DNA from 4 places in the Hylemonella sp. GW821-FHT12C09 genome. Region 4 is predicted to be linked to each of the others. Evidence: predicted binding sites of a transcription regulator. Region 4 holds the regulator's gene; each other region holds the start of a gene.
The links. Region 4 encodes LexA, which represses DNA repair genes until DNA is damaged. Its sites were predicted from a motif close to ACTGTATNNNNATACAGT; they were not measured.
Positions count from the first base shown of each region.

Region 1: AC1RRP_RS03395 (error-prone DNA polymerase) is a predicted target of LexA. The motif match lies at 1,613-1,630, and genes of this name have one in related genera.
Region 2: AC1RRP_RS00505 (DNA topoisomerase IV subunit B) is a predicted target of LexA. The motif match lies at 1,560-1,577, and genes of this name have one in related genera.
Region 3: AC1RRP_RS08040 (ATP-dependent helicase) is a predicted target of LexA. The motif match lies at 2,459-2,476, and genes of this name have one in related genera.

Region 1 covers NZ_JBXAQQ010000001.1:685,516-689,703, reverse strand. The annotation lists gene AC1RRP_RS03405 (DUF8606 domain-containing protein) at 1-749, opposite strand, end outside; gene AC1RRP_RS03400 (hypothetical protein) at 836-1,498, opposite strand; gene AC1RRP_RS03395 (error-prone DNA polymerase) at 1,782-4,188, shown strand, end outside.
Region 2 covers NZ_JBXAQQ010000001.1:101,500-105,687, reverse strand. The annotation lists gene AC1RRP_RS00520 (SDR family oxidoreductase) at 1-98, opposite strand, end outside; gene AC1RRP_RS00515 (hypothetical protein) at 165-293, opposite strand; gene AC1RRP_RS00510 (MFS transporter) at 290-1,507, opposite strand; gene AC1RRP_RS00505 (DNA topoisomerase IV subunit B) at 1,610-3,577, shown strand; gene AC1RRP_RS00500 (lytic transglycosylase domain-containing protein) at 3,577-4,188, shown strand, end outside.
Region 3 covers NZ_JBXAQQ010000004.1:20,963-25,150, forward strand. The annotation lists gene AC1RRP_RS08035 (phospholipase A) at 1-228, opposite strand, end outside; gene AC1RRP_RS08040 (ATP-dependent helicase) at 225-2,348, opposite strand; gene AC1RRP_RS08045 (ATP-binding protein) at 2,531-3,937, shown strand; gene AC1RRP_RS08050 (AEC family transporter) at 3,956-4,188, shown strand, end outside.
Region 4 covers NZ_JBXAQQ010000005.1:99,419-103,606, reverse strand. The annotation lists gene AC1RRP_RS10045 (DUF6152 family protein) at 1-445, opposite strand, end outside; gene AC1RRP_RS10040 (hypothetical protein) at 467-886, opposite strand; gene AC1RRP_RS10035 (asparaginase) at 903-1,847, opposite strand; gene lexA (transcriptional repressor LexA) at 1,954-2,637, shown strand; gene AC1RRP_RS10025 (hypothetical protein) at 2,669-2,956, shown strand; gene AC1RRP_RS10020 (D-2-hydroxyacid dehydrogenase family protein) at 3,026-4,033, shown strand; gene AC1RRP_RS10015 (glutathione S-transferase) at 4,056-4,188, opposite strand, start outside.

The sequences.
Region 1 (4,188 bases), on a different contig from region 4:
GGCTGGCGTTCTAGCGAAGCGCGTACTAGTTGTGTGGTGTAGAGACCTGATTTCGGCTTCCACTTTGCCTCATTACGTGGAACCGATGCCACCCACTCAACACGAAGAACATATTCAGACTTGGCGGGGTCATCAGAGTTCTCCCACATGTGTGGCGCTGCTAGGTTGAAGTCTTGAAGAAGGCGCCCTTTGTAACGAAAGTCGAGATAGGGTACTGCACGAGCCACAACTTTTCCAACGCCTACATAACCTTTTCTTCTCAGAAAGGCAACGACAACATCTCCTTCGGAGAGTTCAAGAATCTGATTGCGCCACCTGGGCCCTTGTCCAGCAGAAAGAAACCCAAGGCGACGACAGTCATCCCAATTGCGATGTGGTCCCTCTCCGACGTTGACGTAGTAAATGCCATTCTGAAAATCGAAGCGCGCAAGTTCCCGGTGGAGAGTGTTGTGCGGCCTGAATAGCGAAACGAAGCGGCCTGCCGCCTTGTTCGTGAGTCCGCGGCCAAGCTTCCAAATCAATGTTGTCTCAATGAGATGCGCTTCTTGCTCCGCGAGGCCAGCGGCGACCGTACGAATAATAGGCAACAGCCCTTCGGCTTCGATGGCACGAATGCGCGCTGTTTTCTCGGAATCATTACTGTCGGATAGGTGCGCGAATCGACGCGAGCCCTTTCCCTTCCCGTAATAGAACTCCTCAAGATTCCGAGGATCGATATATACGTAGACGTAATAGGTGCGATCTGCCATGGACTAACTCGCGTAATAGTATTCGACACATGTTGAACTGTCGCGAGGCGCAACGGCTCAATTAAGGCTTCGTGCGGAAAGAGAAGTTAGACCTTCGTGAGTTCTCCAGCGAGCGTCTGAGCGGCCTTCTGAATAGCGATAACCGCTGCATTCATTTTGGCCAAGTGTTCTGAGTACTTGTCGCAGTGAGCTTGCGAAGGCGCAGCCTTCTGTCCCGTTCCTTTCCATGTATCCAATCGCTCACGCATACCTTGTGCAACCCAAGACGTGAACTCCGCAGTGGCCCCGGAAAGTGCCGCATGAGGGCCGGCCAACTCTGGCAAGTAGAGGGTCTGCAGCATCGTCGCTGTCTTCCACGGGTCATCGCCTACCGGTAGATCTGCATCAAAGAATCGGTGCCGCATTTCTTCAGAGTAGTAGTCCACCGTCTTCAGAACTGCCACAACGTATTTCTCTAGCTTTTCTTGTTTTAGCCATCGCAATTTTTCCGAACGGTCAGATAGCCGCTTCACGTCAGTCTTGATGGATTCTGTAAGCACAGTGGTGTCGTGCAGCTGCCTTTTTACGGCGTCGAAATCCGCTTCAAGCGCGGCATGCTCTGCTCTTCTCTTGATATAGGAGCCCAAGAATGCTCCTCCGGCAGACAGCAGGATCGTTAGGCACGCCAATACGGCATAGAAAGTCCAATTCCCAACAATCGTCTGGGAAACGATTTCAGATGCGAGCGCTCGAATCGTCTCCGGGCTCATAGTCGACCCACCAATTTCGATCGCAAAACTTGCGATCCGAGTTGGCGAACACGAAACAAACCGGTCATCCCATCCTCCCGTCCATGGCTTGCCTACAGCGCTTGCGGCAACTATACTGTACAAAAATACAGTCATTGATTTTGACCCTGTAACCACGCGCCTTGTAGACCGCCACCCCGTGACAGCAAGGCAGCCGGCCGGCGTGGCCACAGCGTCACCAATATAGCCCGCAAGACCGCGTCTGACCAGAGCCGTTTTCCCTGCCTGCGCCGGCTGACCCGCCATGAACCCCAGCCAATCCCTTGCATCTTCGGCCGCGTTGCCGGCCTACGCCGAGCTGCATTGCCTGAGCAACTTCAGCTTCCAGCGCGGGGCCTCGAGCCCGGAGGAGCTGGTGGCGCGTGCGTTTGCGCTGGGCTACAGGGCGCTGGCCATCACGGACGAATGTTCCATGGCCGGGGTGGTGCGCGCGTTTGGGGCGGCCCAAGAGCTGGGGCTGCAGCTGCTGATCGGTACCGAGCTGCGCGTGGAGGCCGAGGGAGCGGAGGAGAGTTTCACCCTGGTGCTGCTGGCGCGCAGCCGCGCGGGCTACGGCGAGCTGTGCGAACTCATCACCCAGCTGCGCGCGCAGCCGGACAAGAAAGCCAACCGCCGCTACCGCGTGCACGCGCAGGACTGGGATGCGCTGGCTTTCGACAGCCGCGAGGTGCTGGCCCTGCTGGTGCCGAACCGCCAAGCGCTGCGCCCCGAAGACGCGGCCTTTGCGCCAGCACTGGCCGCGCGCCTGGCCTGGCTGAGGTTGCGCTTTGCAGCCTGCTGGCTGGCCGTGGAGCTGCTGCACCGGCTGGACGACGCGCTGTGGCTGGAGTGCCTGGGCACGGCGGCGCAGGGTGCGGGTGTGCCGCTGGTGGCGGCGGGCGGTGTGCACATGCATGTGCGTTCGCGCAAGCCGCTGCAGGACGTGATGACGGCCATACGCCTGGGCCGGCCGGTGGCCGAGTGCGGTTTTGCGCTGCAGCCGAATGCCGAGGCACACCTGCGCTCGCGCCAGCGCCTGGCCGCGCTCTACCCGCCCGAGTTGCTGGCCGAGACGCAGCGCGTGGCGCAGCTCTGCAGTTTCAGCCTGGACGAACTGAAGTACGAGTACCCCGAAGAGGTGGTGCCCGCGGGCGAGACGCCGGCTTCTTACCTGCGCTGTGCCACGCTGGAGGGCGCGCTGGTGCGTTACCCGCAGGGCGTGCCGGCGCAAGTGCAGCAGCAGATCGAATACGAGCTGGCCCTCATCAGCGAGCTGCACTACGAGAAATACTTCCTCACGGTCTACGACATCGTGCGGTTTGCGCGTGACCAGAAGATCCTCTGCCAGGGCCGCGGCTCGGCGGCCAACTCGGTGGTCTGCTACTGCCTGGGCGTGACCGAAGTGGACCCGGCTCGCACCAGCGTGCTGTTCGAGCGCTTCATCAGCCGCGAGCGCGCGGAGCCGCCGGACATCGACGTGGACTTCGAGCATCAGCGGCGCGAGGAAGTGATCCAGTACCTTTACAAGAAGTACGGGCGCGACCGCGCCGCGCTCACCGCGGCCGTGCACACCTACCACGCGCGCGGTGCCATTCGCGACGTGGGCAAGGCGCTGGACATGGACGAGGCGCTGATCGACGCGCTGGCCAAGGCGCACCAGTGGTGGGACGGGCGCGAGGTGAACGCCGAGCGCCTGCAGGAACTGGGGCTGGACCCGGGCAGCCGGCAGATCCGCCTGCTGATCGAGCTCACGCGGCCCCTGCTGCGCTTTCCGCGCCACCTCTCGCAGCACAGCGGCGGCTTCGTGCTCACGGGCGACAAGCTCACGCGCACGGTGCCCGTGGTGCCCGCGGCCATGGAGGGGCGCACCACCATCGAGTGGGACAAGGACGACATCGACGCGCTGGGCCTGTTGAAGGTGGACGTGCTGGCCCTGGGCATGCTCAGCGCCATCCGCCGCACGCTGGACTTCGTGGGCCAGTGGCGCGGGCAGGGGATGCGCATGCAGGACATCCCGGCCGAAGACCCGGCCACCTACGAGATGATCTGCCGCGCCGACACGGTGGGGGTGTTCCAGATCGAGAGCCGCGCGCAGATGAGCATGCTGCCGCGCCTGCAGCCGCGCTGTTTCTATGATCTGGTGATCGAGGTGGCCATCGTGCGGCCCGGGCCCATCCAGGGCGGCATGGTGCACCCCTTCCTGGCGCAGCGCGAAGCCCGGCGCCGCGGCGAGCCGCTGACCCTGGCCAAGGAGGCGCTGCGCCCCGCGCTGGAGCGCACGCTGGGCGTGCCCATCTTTCAGGAGCAGGTGATGCAGATCGCCATCATCGCCGCGGGTTTCACGCCGGGCGAGGCCGATCAGCTGCGTCGCGCCATGGCGGCCTGGAAGCGCCGCGGTGGCGTGGACAAGTTCCGGGACCGCCTGATTGAGGGCATGACGGCGCGCGGCTACGAGCTGGCTTTTGCCGAGGCCATCTTCCGGCAGATCGAGGGCTTTGGCGAATACGGTTTCCCTGAAAGCCATGCGGCCAGTTTTGCGCTGCTGGTCTATGCGAGCGCCTGGCTCAAGTGCCACGAGCACGCGGCCTTCCTGGCCGGCCTGCTCAATTCCCTGCCCATGGGTTTCTACGGCCCCGCGCAGCTGGTGCAGGACGCGCAGCGCCACGGCGTGA
Region 2 (4,188 bases), on a different contig from region 4:
AGGGCCAGGCCGGCACCGGCGCCATGGCGTTGCGCCAGCTGGCGCGCCAGTTCGGCGCCGATGCCGTCGGAGGCACCGGTGATGATGAATGTCTTCATGGTCTCGGGCTTCATGGGCCGAGTTTGCCACGTGCCGCCCCCGGTCGGGGGGCGGGATAGTCCCGATCAGAAACAGGACCAGAGCTGGTCGGCCAGGGTCAGCAGGAACTCGGGTCGGGTGTAAAGCGCGAACACGGCCAGCAGCAGGACCAGGGCCACGCTCCAGACCAGCAGCTGACGCGGGAGCTTCTTCATGCCGCCTGCGGTGAGCGCCGGATCGCGGCTTCGCGCACCGGCAGGTTGACCAGGGCCGCGGCCACGCCCAGGCCGATGGCGATGTACCAGACGATGTCGTAGCTGCCCGTCTTGTCGTAGAGGTAACCGCCCAGCCAGACGCCCATGAAGGAGCCGACCTGGTGGCTGAAGAAGACGAAGCCGCCGAGCATGGAGAGGTGGGCCACGCCGAAGATCTGCGCCACGATGGCGTTGGTCGGTGGCACCGTGGACAGCCACAGCACACCCATGACGGCCGAGAAGACGTAGACGCTCATGGGGGTGAGCGGCACCAGCAGGAAGACCGTGATGGCGATCGAGCGGGCGAAGTAGATGAAGGCCAGGATGTTCTTCTTGGCCAGGCGCTGGCCCAGGGTGCCGGCGATGTAGGTGCCAAAGACATTGAACAGGCCGATCAGCGCCAGCGAGTAACTGGCCACCTGGGGTGAGAGTCCGTGGTCCTTGAGGTAGCTGGGCATGTGCACGCCGATGAAGACCACCTGGAAGCCACAGACGAAATAACCGGCCATCAGCAGCTGGAAGCTCGGGTAGGCGAAGGCTTCGCGCAGGGCCTGCAGGATGGATTGCTCGCGCTTCGGGGCCGTGCCGGCGGCAAAGCTCGGCTCATGCAGGCCCCAGGCCAGCGGGATGATGAGCAGGGCCGCCATGCCCAGCGCCATCAGCGCCTGTTGCCAGCCCAGGCTGCTGATGAGGAAGCCTTCGACCGGCACCATGAGGAACTGGCCGAAGGAGCCGGCCGCGGCGGCCACGCCCATGGCCCAGGAGCGTTTGTCGAGGCTCACGTTGCGGCCGATGACGCCGTAGATCACGGCGTAGGTGGTGCCGGCCTGGGCGATGCCGATCAGCACGCCGCAGCTCAAGGCGAACAGCAGGGGGGTAGGCGCGTTGGCCATGCCGATCAGGCCCAGCGCATAGAGGATGGCGCCGGCGATGATGACCTTGAAGGCGCCGAACTTGTCGGCCAGCATGCCGGCGAAGATGCCGGCCAGGCCCCAGGTGAGGTTCTGGATGGCCATGGCCAGCGCGAAGGTTTCGCGCGTCCAGCCCTGGGTCTGGGTGATGGGCTGCAGCCAGAGGCCGAAGCCGTGGCGTATGCCCATGGAGAGGGTGACGATGGCGGCGCCGCAGATCAGCACCTGGGCCATGGAGAGAGTCTTGTTGCTATGTGTGCTCATCGTTGAAATGTAGCGAATTCGGCCCTTGCCTGCCGGGAGGGCTCAAGTTGTAACTGTATGTTTATCCAGTGAACGCCGTGACTGGGTCTACAATTCCGCGCCATGGCTGTCAAACCCACCCCCGAATACTCCGAAGGCTCCATCCGCGTCCTCAAGGGACTGGAGCCGGTCAAGCAGCGTCCCGGCATGTACACCCGGACGGACAACCCGCTGCACATCATCCAGGAAGTGCTGGACAACGCGGCCGACGAGGCCCTGGCCGGCCATGGCAAGAAGATGGCCGTGACCCTGCATGCCGATGGCTCGGTCAGCGTCGAGGACGACGGGCGCGGCATCCCCTTCGGCCTGCACCCCGAGGAAAAGGCCCCGGTGATCGAGCTGGTCTACACGCGACTGCACGCCGGCGGCAAGTTCGACAAGGGGCAGGGCGGGGCCTACAGCTTCTCGGGCGGCCTGCATGGTGTGGGCGTGTCCGTCACCAATGCCCTGTCCAAGCGTCTGCAGGTCAGCACCTACCGCGAGGGCAAGGTGGCGACGCTGGCTTTCTCGGGCGGCGACGTGGTGGAAAAGCTCAGCACCCGGGCCCAGGCGGCAGGCGACCGCAAGCAAGGCACGACGGTACGCGCCTGGCCCGATGCCAAGTACTTCGAATCCGCCGCCCTGCCCATGGGTGAACTCACGCACCTGCTGCGCAGCAAGGCCGTGCTCATGCCCGGCGTGACGGTGACCCTGACGGTCGAGAAGACCAAGGAGACCCAGACCTGGCTCTACAAGGGTGGCCTGCGCGACTACCTGATGCAGTCGCTGAGTGCCGATCCGGTGATCCCGATGTTCGAGGGCGAAGGGTATGCCGAGAACAACGACAGCTTCGCCGAAGGCGAGGGCGCGGCCTGGGCCGTGGCCTTTACCGAAGACGGCGCGCCGGTGCGCGAGAGCTACGTCAACCTGATTCCCACCAGCGCCGGTGGCACGCACGACAGCGGCCTGCGTGACGGCCTCTTCACCGCCGTCAAGAGCTTCATCGAACTGCACAGCCTGCTGCCCAAGGGTGTCAAGCTCTTGCCGGAAGACGTGTTCGCCCGCGCCAGTTATGTGCTGAGCGCCAAGGTGCTGGACCCGCAGTTCCAGGGCCAGATCAAGGAGCGCCTCAATTCGCGCGATGCCGTGCGCCTGGTCTCCAGCTTCGTGCGCCCGACGCTCGAACTCTGGCTCAACCAGCATGTCGAGTACGGCAAGAAGCTGGCCGAACTCGCCATCAAGGCCGCGCAGACGCGCCAGCGCGCGGGCCAGAAGGTCGAGAAACGCAAGGGCTCGGGCGTGGCTGTGCTGCCGGGCAAGCTGACCGACTGCGAAAGCCGCGACCTGAACCACAACGAACTCTTCCTGGTCGAGGGCGACTCGGCCGGCGGCAGCGCCAAGATGGGCCGCGACAAGGAAAGCCAGGCCATCCTGCCCCTGCGCGGCAAGGTGCTCAACACCTGGGAGGTCGAGCGCGACCGCCTGTTCGCCAACACCGAAATCCACGACATCTCGGTCGCCATCGGGGTTGACCCGCACGGGCCTGACGACACGCCGGATCTGAGCGGCCTGCGTTATGGCAAGGTCTGCATCCTGAGTGATGCCGATGTGGACGGCTCGCACATCCAGGTGCTGCTGCTCACGCTGTTCTTCCGCCACTTCCCCAAGCTCATCGACTCCGGCAATGTCTACGTGGCGCGCCCGCCGCTGTTCCGCGTGGATGTGCCGGCGCGCGGCAAGAAGGCGGCGAGCAAGGCCTATGCCCTGGACGAGGGCGAGCTCACCGCGATCCTGGACAAGTGCGCCAAGGAGGGCGTGGCCAAGGAGCGTTGCCAGATCAGCCGCTTCAAGGGCCTGGGTGAAATGAACGCCGAGCAGCTCTGGGAGACCACGCTGAATCCCGACACGCGTCGCCTGTTGCAGGTGCGCCTGGGCACTTTCGACAATGCGCAGACCGAGACCGAGATCACCAAGCTCATGGGCAAGGGCGAGGCTGCGGCCCGGCGTGAGCTCATGGAACTGCACGGCGATTCGGTGGAGGTGGACATCTGATGTCTTCTCCGGCATACCGTCCCCTCGTTGCGCTCCTGGGGCTGCTGGTGCTGCTGTGGCAGTCGGCCGCCTGGGCCGACGTCTGGGCCTATGTCGACGACAAGGGTGTGCCGCACTTCGCAGCCGAGCAGCTGGACGAGCGCTACGCGCTCTATTTCACGGACCAGGCGCCCGCGGACGCCACCCGTGCCGGTGCCGTGCCCATGGCCCCCACGCGCCTGCATGCCTTCTTCGAGATCTCGCCGGACTACAAGGCAGTGCGCCACCTGCTGCGCGAGGCGGCACGCGAGCACGACATCGACTACGCGCTGCTGCAGGCCCTGATCGCCACCGAATCCGGCTTCGACGCGGCGGCCGTCTCGCCCAAGGGGGCGGTCGGCCTTATGCAGGTCATGCCGGCCACAGCGCGCGGCTACGGCTTGGAGGACCAGCGGCGCCGGCCGGTGGCGCGCCAGCTGGCCGATGCGCGCATCAACATCCAGGTGGGCAGCCAGCACCTGCGCCGCCTGCTGAAAAAATTCCCGGATCGAGTCGATCTGGCGCTGGCGGCGTACAACGCCGGCCTGAAGACCGTGCGCCGTGCCGGCAACCAGGTGCCGCCCTATCCCGAG
Region 3 (4,188 bases), on a different contig from region 4:
GCCGCCGGGTTCGGCTGGCGCGGCTGCCGGGGGGGTGGCGCCGGTTTGCGCAGGCTGGCCCTGCTCCTGCACCCAGCGGTCGTAGCAGGCCAGGCGTGCGCTCGCGTCCTGGGTCTGTTGCGCGCATGCCTGCCAGCCGCTGGCCGGCGATGGATCGGCTGCCTGGGCCCAGGCCGACACGGCCCCGCCCAGCAGCACCAGCCCTGCCCATGCCCGCCGCAGGCTCATGCAGCATCTCCCGCCAGGGCCTGGGCGGCCGCCGTGTCCAGCGCCTTCTTGGCGAACTCGGCGCGCAGCGCGCGCAGCTTCTCGCGCGGGTCTTCGCGGGTCGTGGCCTGGTTCAGCGCCATCTCGGCGATGAAGCGGCTGGGCTGCACGCTGACCATCTCGCGGCCCTTCTTGCGTTTCCTGGGCCAGCTCACGGCCAGCGAGCGCTGCGCGCGTGTGATGCCCACGTACATCAGGCGGCGCTCCTCCTGCAGGCGCAGCGCCACGCTCTCGTTGACGGCCTCGTGCTCGCGCGTGGAGCCGCCCAGGGAGTCGGCGCCCTCGTCCAGCTTGAAGGGCAGCATGCCCTCGGTCACCCCCACCATCATCACGTGGGGCCACTCCAGGCCCTTGGCCGCGTGCAGGGTGGAGAGGGTCACCACATCCTGGTCCTTGTCGCGCTCGCTGATGGTCGAGAGCAGGGAGATGGTCTGCGCCACTTCGAGCAGCGACTTCTTTGCACTGGCCAGCGTCACGCCGGCCGTGTCGTCGATCTCGCCGCCGCAGCGCTTGGCCATCCAGTCGCAGAAATCCAGCACATTGGTCCAGCGCGAGGCGGCCAGCTTCTCGCTGTCCTCGCCGTCGTAGAGGTGCTTCTCGTAGCCGATGTCCTTGAGCCAGTCCATCAGGAAGGCCATGGCGTCTTCGGCGCCTTCGGTGTGGCGGGCGCGGTATTCGAGGTCGTTCACGTAACGGCCGAACTCGTGCAGGCTGCCCACCGCGCGCGCGTTCAGCACCGAGGGCAGGGAATTGGAGAACAGCGCTTCGAACAGGCTCAGCTTGTACTGGCCGGCAAAGGTGCCCAGCTGCTGCAGGGTCTGGTGGCCGATGCCGCGCTTGGGCGTGGTCACGGCGCGCAGGAAGGCCGGGTCGTCGTCGTTGTTGACCCACAGGCGGAACCAGGCGCAAAGGTCGCGGATCTCGGCGCGGTCGAAGAAACTCTGGCCACCCGAGACCTTGTAGGGGATCTGCGCCTTGCGCAGGGCCTGCTCCAGCACGCGGGCCTGGTGGTTGGCGCGGTAGAGCACCGCGAAGTGGCGGAACTCCTTGTGCTGCGATTCCGAGCGCAGGCTCTGGATGCGCGCCACCATGCGCTCGGCCTCGTGTTCCTCGCTGTCGGCGTCCACCACCCGCACCGGCTCGCCCTCGCCCAGCTCGCTCCACAGGCGCTTGGGAAAGAGCTTGGGGTTGGGGCCGATCACGTTGTTGGCGGCCTGCAGGATGGCGCCGGTGGAGCGGTAGTTCTGCTCCAGCTTGATGACCTTGAGGGTGGGGAAATCCACCGGCAGTTTTTTCAGGTTGTCCAGCGTGGCGCCGCGCCAGCCGTAGATGGACTGGTCGTCGTCGCCCACGGCGGTGAAACGCGCGTCCCGCGGGTCGGGCGGCACCAGCAGCTTGAGCAGGTCGTACTGCGTGGCATTGGTGTCCTGGTACTCGTCGACCAGGATGTGGCCCATGATCTTCTGCCACTTGGTCCGCACCTCGGCGTGGTCGCGCAGCAGCTTGAGCGGCAGGCCGATCAGATCGTCGAAGTCCACGCTCTGGTAGGCCGTCAGGCGCTCCTCGTAGCGCGCCATGATGCGCGCGGTGATGCGCTCGTTGTCGTCCTTGGCGATGGCCTCGGCCTGCTCGGCGTTCAGCCCCATGTTCTTCCACAGGCTGATGGTCCACTGCCACTGGCGCGCGGTGGCCGCGTCGGTGCTGCCGCCGGCGTCCTTCAGGATGCCGGTGACGTCGTCGCTGTCCAGGATGGAGAACTTCGGCTTCAGGCCCACGGCCTCGCCGTCTTCACGCAGCAGGTGCACGCCCAGGGCGTGGAAGGTGCAGATGCGCACCTCTTTCGCGGCCTTGCCGATCAGGCCCTTGGCGCGCTCGCGCATCTCGGCCGCCGCCTTGTTGGTGAAGGTGATGGCCGCGATGCGCCTGGGCTCCAGCCCGGCCTGGATCAGGCGGCCGATCTTGTGGGTGATGACGCGGGTCTTGCCGGAACCGGCGCCGGCCAGCACCAGGCAGGGACCCTGCAGGAAATTGACGGCGTCCTGCTGCGCGAGATTGAGGCCGTGGGAGGGGGATGACGACATGCGTGATGAAAAAACTGATCAGGTCGATGATAGCGGGGTGTTCGCTTGGCCTCGGAGGATTAAAGATTATTTGACGTCATGACAGTAAATATGCAAAATTTAAGACTATGACTGTTGATGCATCCAGTTCTTTCGGGCGGTTTGCCATACTGGCGCCCTACAACCCCTGGTGGCAGGAGGACGTGGAGGCCTTTGCCAGTGTGCCCGCGTTTCGGCGCGATGTGTTTGACGATTTGTACGCGGATGTGAAGCAGCTGCCGCAGATGGTGTCGCTGACCGGCCCGCGTCGGGTGGGCAAGAGCACTTTGCTGCAACAGTGCATCCAGCAACTGATCGCGGACGCGCCCGATGGGCAGGCCCAGGCCCGGCGCATCGTCTACTTCTCGATGCAGGATCCAGGGCTGGAGTTGCCTGGCTTTGATGCAGACCGCTTCTTCAACGAACTGGTAGCGGCTGCTGCCCTGGCGGCCAAGCAGGGGGTGACCTATCTCTTTCTCGACGAGATCCAGCGCTTTCCGCGCTGGGAGTTGTATCTCAAGAAATTCTACGACCTCAAGACGCCGGTGCGTTTCATCGTTTCGGGCTCGGCCAGTGCGCCCATCTTCAAGAAATCACGCGAGAGTTTGCTGGGGCGCATCAAGGATTACCACGTGCTGCCGTTCAGTTTTCGGGAGTGGTGGAGTTGCCCGCAAAGCGGCCATTTGAGTCCAACTGGCAAACCAGCAGACCGTATCGGAAAGATATTGGGAAAGGTTGGTCGGATTTATCAGCAGCAGAATGCACAAGACTTAGTTGAGTCACTTGGTGCAACCCATGAGTTTGATCAGTACCGAGGAAAAGTTGAGCAATTCCTTTTCGAAGGCGGCTTCCCCGAAGTCTGGAACCTCCCCACCTTGCTCGCCAAACAGGAATACCTCTACCAAAACCAGGTCGAGCGCGTGATCTTCGAAGACCTGCTGGTGGCGGCCGAATTTCGCAAACCCGAGATGCTGCGTCGTTTCTACCTGGGCCTGCTCAAGGACCCGGGGCGCGAAAGCAATCTCTCGGCCGTGAGCAAGGAGATCGGCTTGGCACGCAGCACCATCGAAAGCTATTTCCCTTTGCTTGAAGCCACCGATCTGGTCTGGCGCCTGCACAAGCACACCAGTACCAAGGCCACGCCCAAGGCTGGCAATTTCAAGACCTATCTGGTGGATCTGGCCGTGCGCAATGCGGTGATGAAACTCAGCCAGGAACAGATGGTGGCGGACGCCACCCTGATGGGGGCTTATGCGGAGAACGTGGTGGCCAACCATCTGCGGCGCTGGCCTGGGTTGGTTGAGCTGGGCTATTGGCGGCGTAATGACGACGAGGTTGATTTCATCGTGGACCTGGGGCACAGCTCGATAGGCGTGGAGGTCAAGTACCGCAACCAGATCCAGGACAAAGAAGTGCTCAAGGCTGCCCGGCTCGCGCAGCAGTTGGGCTGCGAGGCTTGCGTCGTGGTGAGTAAGAGCGCGGTACCGCAGGTCGATGTGGAACGGTTGACCGCACAAGCACCGATTCCTTTGGCTGTGGTGCCTTTGGCTGCCTTTCTGATGCTCTTCTGATCGCGGACAATCCCGGCTGTGCTTCAAATCTTCTCGGTCACCTTCCCCTTCTTCGCCCTTGTGCTCTGCGGCTACCTGGCCGCGCGGCGGCGCATGCTGCCGCTGGAGGCCATCCCCGGCCTGAACGGCTTCGTGCTGTTCTTCGCGCTGCCCTGCATGCTCTACCGCTTCGGCGCCAGCACCCCGATCGCGCAGCTGCTCGACTACTCGGTCTTTGTGGTGTGGCTGCTCTGCGGCCTGGTCATGGTGGG
Region 4 (4,188 bases):
AGATTTGCGCACCGACAAACAGGTACTCGGCACGCAGGATGGCCTCGCCTTTTTCCTCGTGAAAGGTGAAACCCAGCACGCCCATGACGTCGCCCACCTTGAGCGGTGTCACGTTCCAGGCCTGCATGCGGGTAAGCGGCGCCAGCTCGATCTCCCAGCGCGGGTCCTTGCGACGGGGCAGCTGGGCCCGCGCCAGCAGGGCCTTGCCATCGACCGGTGCGGTCTGCGCCGGCAAGGCGCGCTGCGCCAGGTCCGACGGCAGCATCAAAGGGGACTGCAGCTCCAGCACCAGTTCGGCATGCGGGTTCTGCCAGCGCACGCTGTGCACGCGCCCCTGCAGATACAAGGGCCGTTCCTGGTCGAAGCTGCTCCAGCCATGGTGGGCCCGCGCCAGCGGCAGCAGACCGGGCAGCAGGGCAAGACTGATCGCGGTGCGTCGTTTCATGCGTGACTCCGGTGGTCTGTCTCAGAGATAGGCAATCCAGCGGCCACAGACCAGCACGGCCAGCCAGATCAGGGTGGACAGCAGCATCTGCGCACGCGCCAGGCCATCGAGCTTGTGCAGGGAGCCCCGTCCATGGAACCAGCCTGCATTACACGCCGCCGCCAATAACAGCAGCATCTTGAGGGAGAAAGCGCGATTGGCCAGCAACTCGGCCGGCTGGCTGGCGAACATCAGCAGGCCCGAGGCCGCAGCCAGGCTGAAACCCGCCAGGGCCAGGCCCAGGCTCAGGCGGGCCAGTTCGCGCACTGGCAGCGCAGCACCCAGGCCGAAGACCCGCAGCTCCAGCAGCACGAGATTGCCGAAAAGCAAGGCGATGCCGCTCAGGTGCACGACCTCAAGCGCCGGGTAGGCCCAGGCACTGGAGAGCAAGGCGCTGAACATGACGCGGGGCCGCCTCTCAGCGCAGGAGTTCGAGCATCAGCGCCAGTCGCGCCTTGACGGGGCTCAGACCGGGCGCCACGGGAAACTCGTCGGACGGCCGGGGCTGCAGGAACCCGTCGGCACAGCGCGTGCTGCGCAGCACGCGCACACCGGCCGCCTGCGCACGCCGCAAGGCGGCCTCCAGTTCGTGATGCACGGTGCCGCCCCCGGTGCCGGCCAGCACCAGGCCACGCACCGGCGGGGCCCCATGGCGCGCGGCGACGACCGGATCCACCAGCGCGTCCACCGTGGCGCCGCAGGCCGCGGCATGGCTGAGCACGATCTCGACCCGCGGCAGTGCCGGTGCCTTGAGCAGGACGTCCAGCAGCATCTTCTGCGGAACAGGCGGCTCGGGCCAGTCACACCGGCGCTCGACGCGTCCCTGCCGGACCCGCCCGAGATCACCGGCCTCCCCTGCGCTGAAGGCGTCGAGCCGCGAACTGTGGACCTTCTGCACGTCCTGCGCGCCAAGGATGCGGCCGGCGCAAACGGCCAGCACGCCTTGCGGGCCTGCGGTGGTCGCCACCGCCAGGGCATCGCGCAGGTTCTGCGGACCGTCGGCGTCCACTGCGTTGGCCGGTCGCATGGCGCAGGTCAGCACCACGGGCTTGCGAGGTGCCAGCACGGTCTGCAGCAGAAAGGCTGTCTCCTCCAGCGTATCGGTCCCATGGGTGATGACCAGGCCTTGCACATCGGCCTGCGCCAGCCAGTGCACACAACGCTGCAGCAGCTTCTGCCACACCACCAGATCCATGTCCTTGCTGTCGATCTGGGCCACCTGTTCGCTCAGCAGCGCAAAGCCCGACGGCGCCGCCAGGCCGGTCATCAACTCGGCCACCGGCTTCTGCGCGGCCAGGTAGTCACGGCTGTCGGCGGCGCTGGTCGCCAGTCCGGCAATGGTGCCGCCGGTGCCCAAAACCACGATTTTTTCTTGCCCCACTTGCATTTCCCGGAAAACTGGTTAAAAATACAGTTACTGGATATCGAGACAGTACCTTGTCTCCTTCCCGCCTACAGGAGTCACGACGATGGACCTGCCGCAGTACCCGATCAAGCTGACCGCCCGCCAGCAGCAGATTCTGGACCTGATCCAGAGCGCCATCGCGCGCACCGGTGCCCCGCCCACGCGCGCCGAGATCGCTGCCGAACTGGGCTTCAAGTCCGCCAATGCCGCCGAGGAGCATCTGCAGGCGCTGGCGCGCAAGGGCGTGATCGAACTGGTCAGCGGCACTTCGCGTGGCATCCGTCTGCAGGGCGAGGCGCTGCGCTCCATCAATGAATCGCGCATCAAGCAATTCTCCCTGCCCATGCCGGACCTGTCCCAGCTCGCCCTGCCCCTGATCGGGCGCGTCGCTGCCGGTTCGCCCATTCTCGCGCAGGAACACGTGGACCAGACCTATTACGTCGAGAGTTCGCTGTTCCAGCGCAAGCCCGACTACCTGCTCAAGGTGCGCGGCATGTCCATGCGCGATGCCGGCATCATGGACGGCGACCTGCTGGCCGTGCAATCCACCAAGGATGCCAAGAACGGCCAGATCGTGGTGGCGCGCCTGGGCGACGAAGTGACGGTCAAGCGCTTCCGTCGCAACAAGCACCTGATCGAACTGCTGCCGGAAAACCCCGACTACCAGACCATCGTGGTCGAGCCGGGCGACCCCTTCGAGATCGAGGGCCTGGCTGTCGGCCTCATCCGCAACACCATGCTCATGTGAACGCGCTGCGTCCCGCCCCGAAAGGTCAACGATGAACACCGCCTACGCCCTCTGGACTCCGCTGCAAGGCCTACTGCGCTGGCTCGCCCCCGCCGTGCCGCGGCGTCCCGCCATGCTGGAGCCTACCCTGCCGTCCGTACGCGCCCCGGCCCTGGCCGCCGTACGCAGCCGCCCGATGCAACGCCCGCTGCGCGTGGTGCGGGTCATGGAAGCCGGCCAGCCCCGCTCGCAGGTGGGCCGCATGGTGATCTCCGGCCGCATGGCCGACGTCTGCGCCGAACTTGACCGCCTGGCCGCCTGCGAAGTCGCACGCCACTGAACGGTTTCTGCCGCAGCCACGTCCTCCATCCGGGTTAGCCCGTAGGAGAGGCCGAGGCACAATAGCGGCATGAATATCGTGATTCTGGACGACTACCAAGACGTCGTACGCAAGCTAGATTGCGCTACAAAACTGGCCGACTACCCCCCCAAGGTCTACACCAACACCGTCAAGGGACTGGGGCAACTCTCGGTCCGATTGCGTGATGCCGACGTGCTGGTGTTGATCCGCGAACGCACACCCATCACCCGCCAGCTGTTAGAAAAACTGCCGCGTCTCAAGCTCATCTCCCAGACCGGCCGCATGGGCAGCCACATTGATATCGAAGCCTGCACCGAACGCGGCATTGCCGTGGCCGAAGGCACGGGCTCGCCGGTGGCACCCGCCGAACTGACCTGGGCGCTCATCATGGCCGCCATGCGCCGGCTGCCGCAGTACATCGGCAACCTCAAACACGGCGTCTGGCAGCAATCCGGGCTGAAGTCGGCCGCCATGCCGCCCAACTTCGGTCTGGGCACGGTGCTGCGCGGCAAGACCTTGGGGCTGTGGGGCTACGGCAAGATCGGACAGATGGTGGCTGGCTACGGCCGCGCCTTCGGCATGCGCGTGCTGGTCTGGGGCCGTGACCCCTCGCGCGAAAAAGCCGTGCAGGAGGGCTACGAGGCCGCGGCCAGCCGCGAGGAATTCTTCCAGCAAAGCGACGTGCTCAGCCTGCACCTGCGCCTGAACGAGGCCACGCGCGGCATCGTCACGCCCGCCGACCTGGCGCTGATGAAACCCACCTCACTGCTGGTCAACACCTCGCGCGCCGAACTGGTCGAGCCCGAGGCGCTGATCAGCGCGCTCAACCACGGCCGCCCCGGCATGGCGGCGATCGACGTCTTCGAGTCCGAACCCATCCTGCAAGGCCATGCCCTGCTGCGCCTGGAAAACTGCATCTGCACGCCGCACATCGGCTACGTCGAGCAGGAGAGCTACGAGATGTATTTCGGCGCCGCCTTCGACAACATCGTGAACTTCATTCAGGGCAAGCCGAGCAACATCGCCAACCCGGATGCGTTGAAGGTACGGCGCTGACCGCGAGACCCTGAACAGACTCTCAGGCCGGCTTGGCGCCAATTTTGGCCAGCATCTGCTCGGTGCTGGCCTTGCGGTCCGCGTTGACCGTCTGCACATGGGGCCGTGCACCCATGACCTTGAGGTAATCGCGCACGGGCAGTCCCGCCAGCACA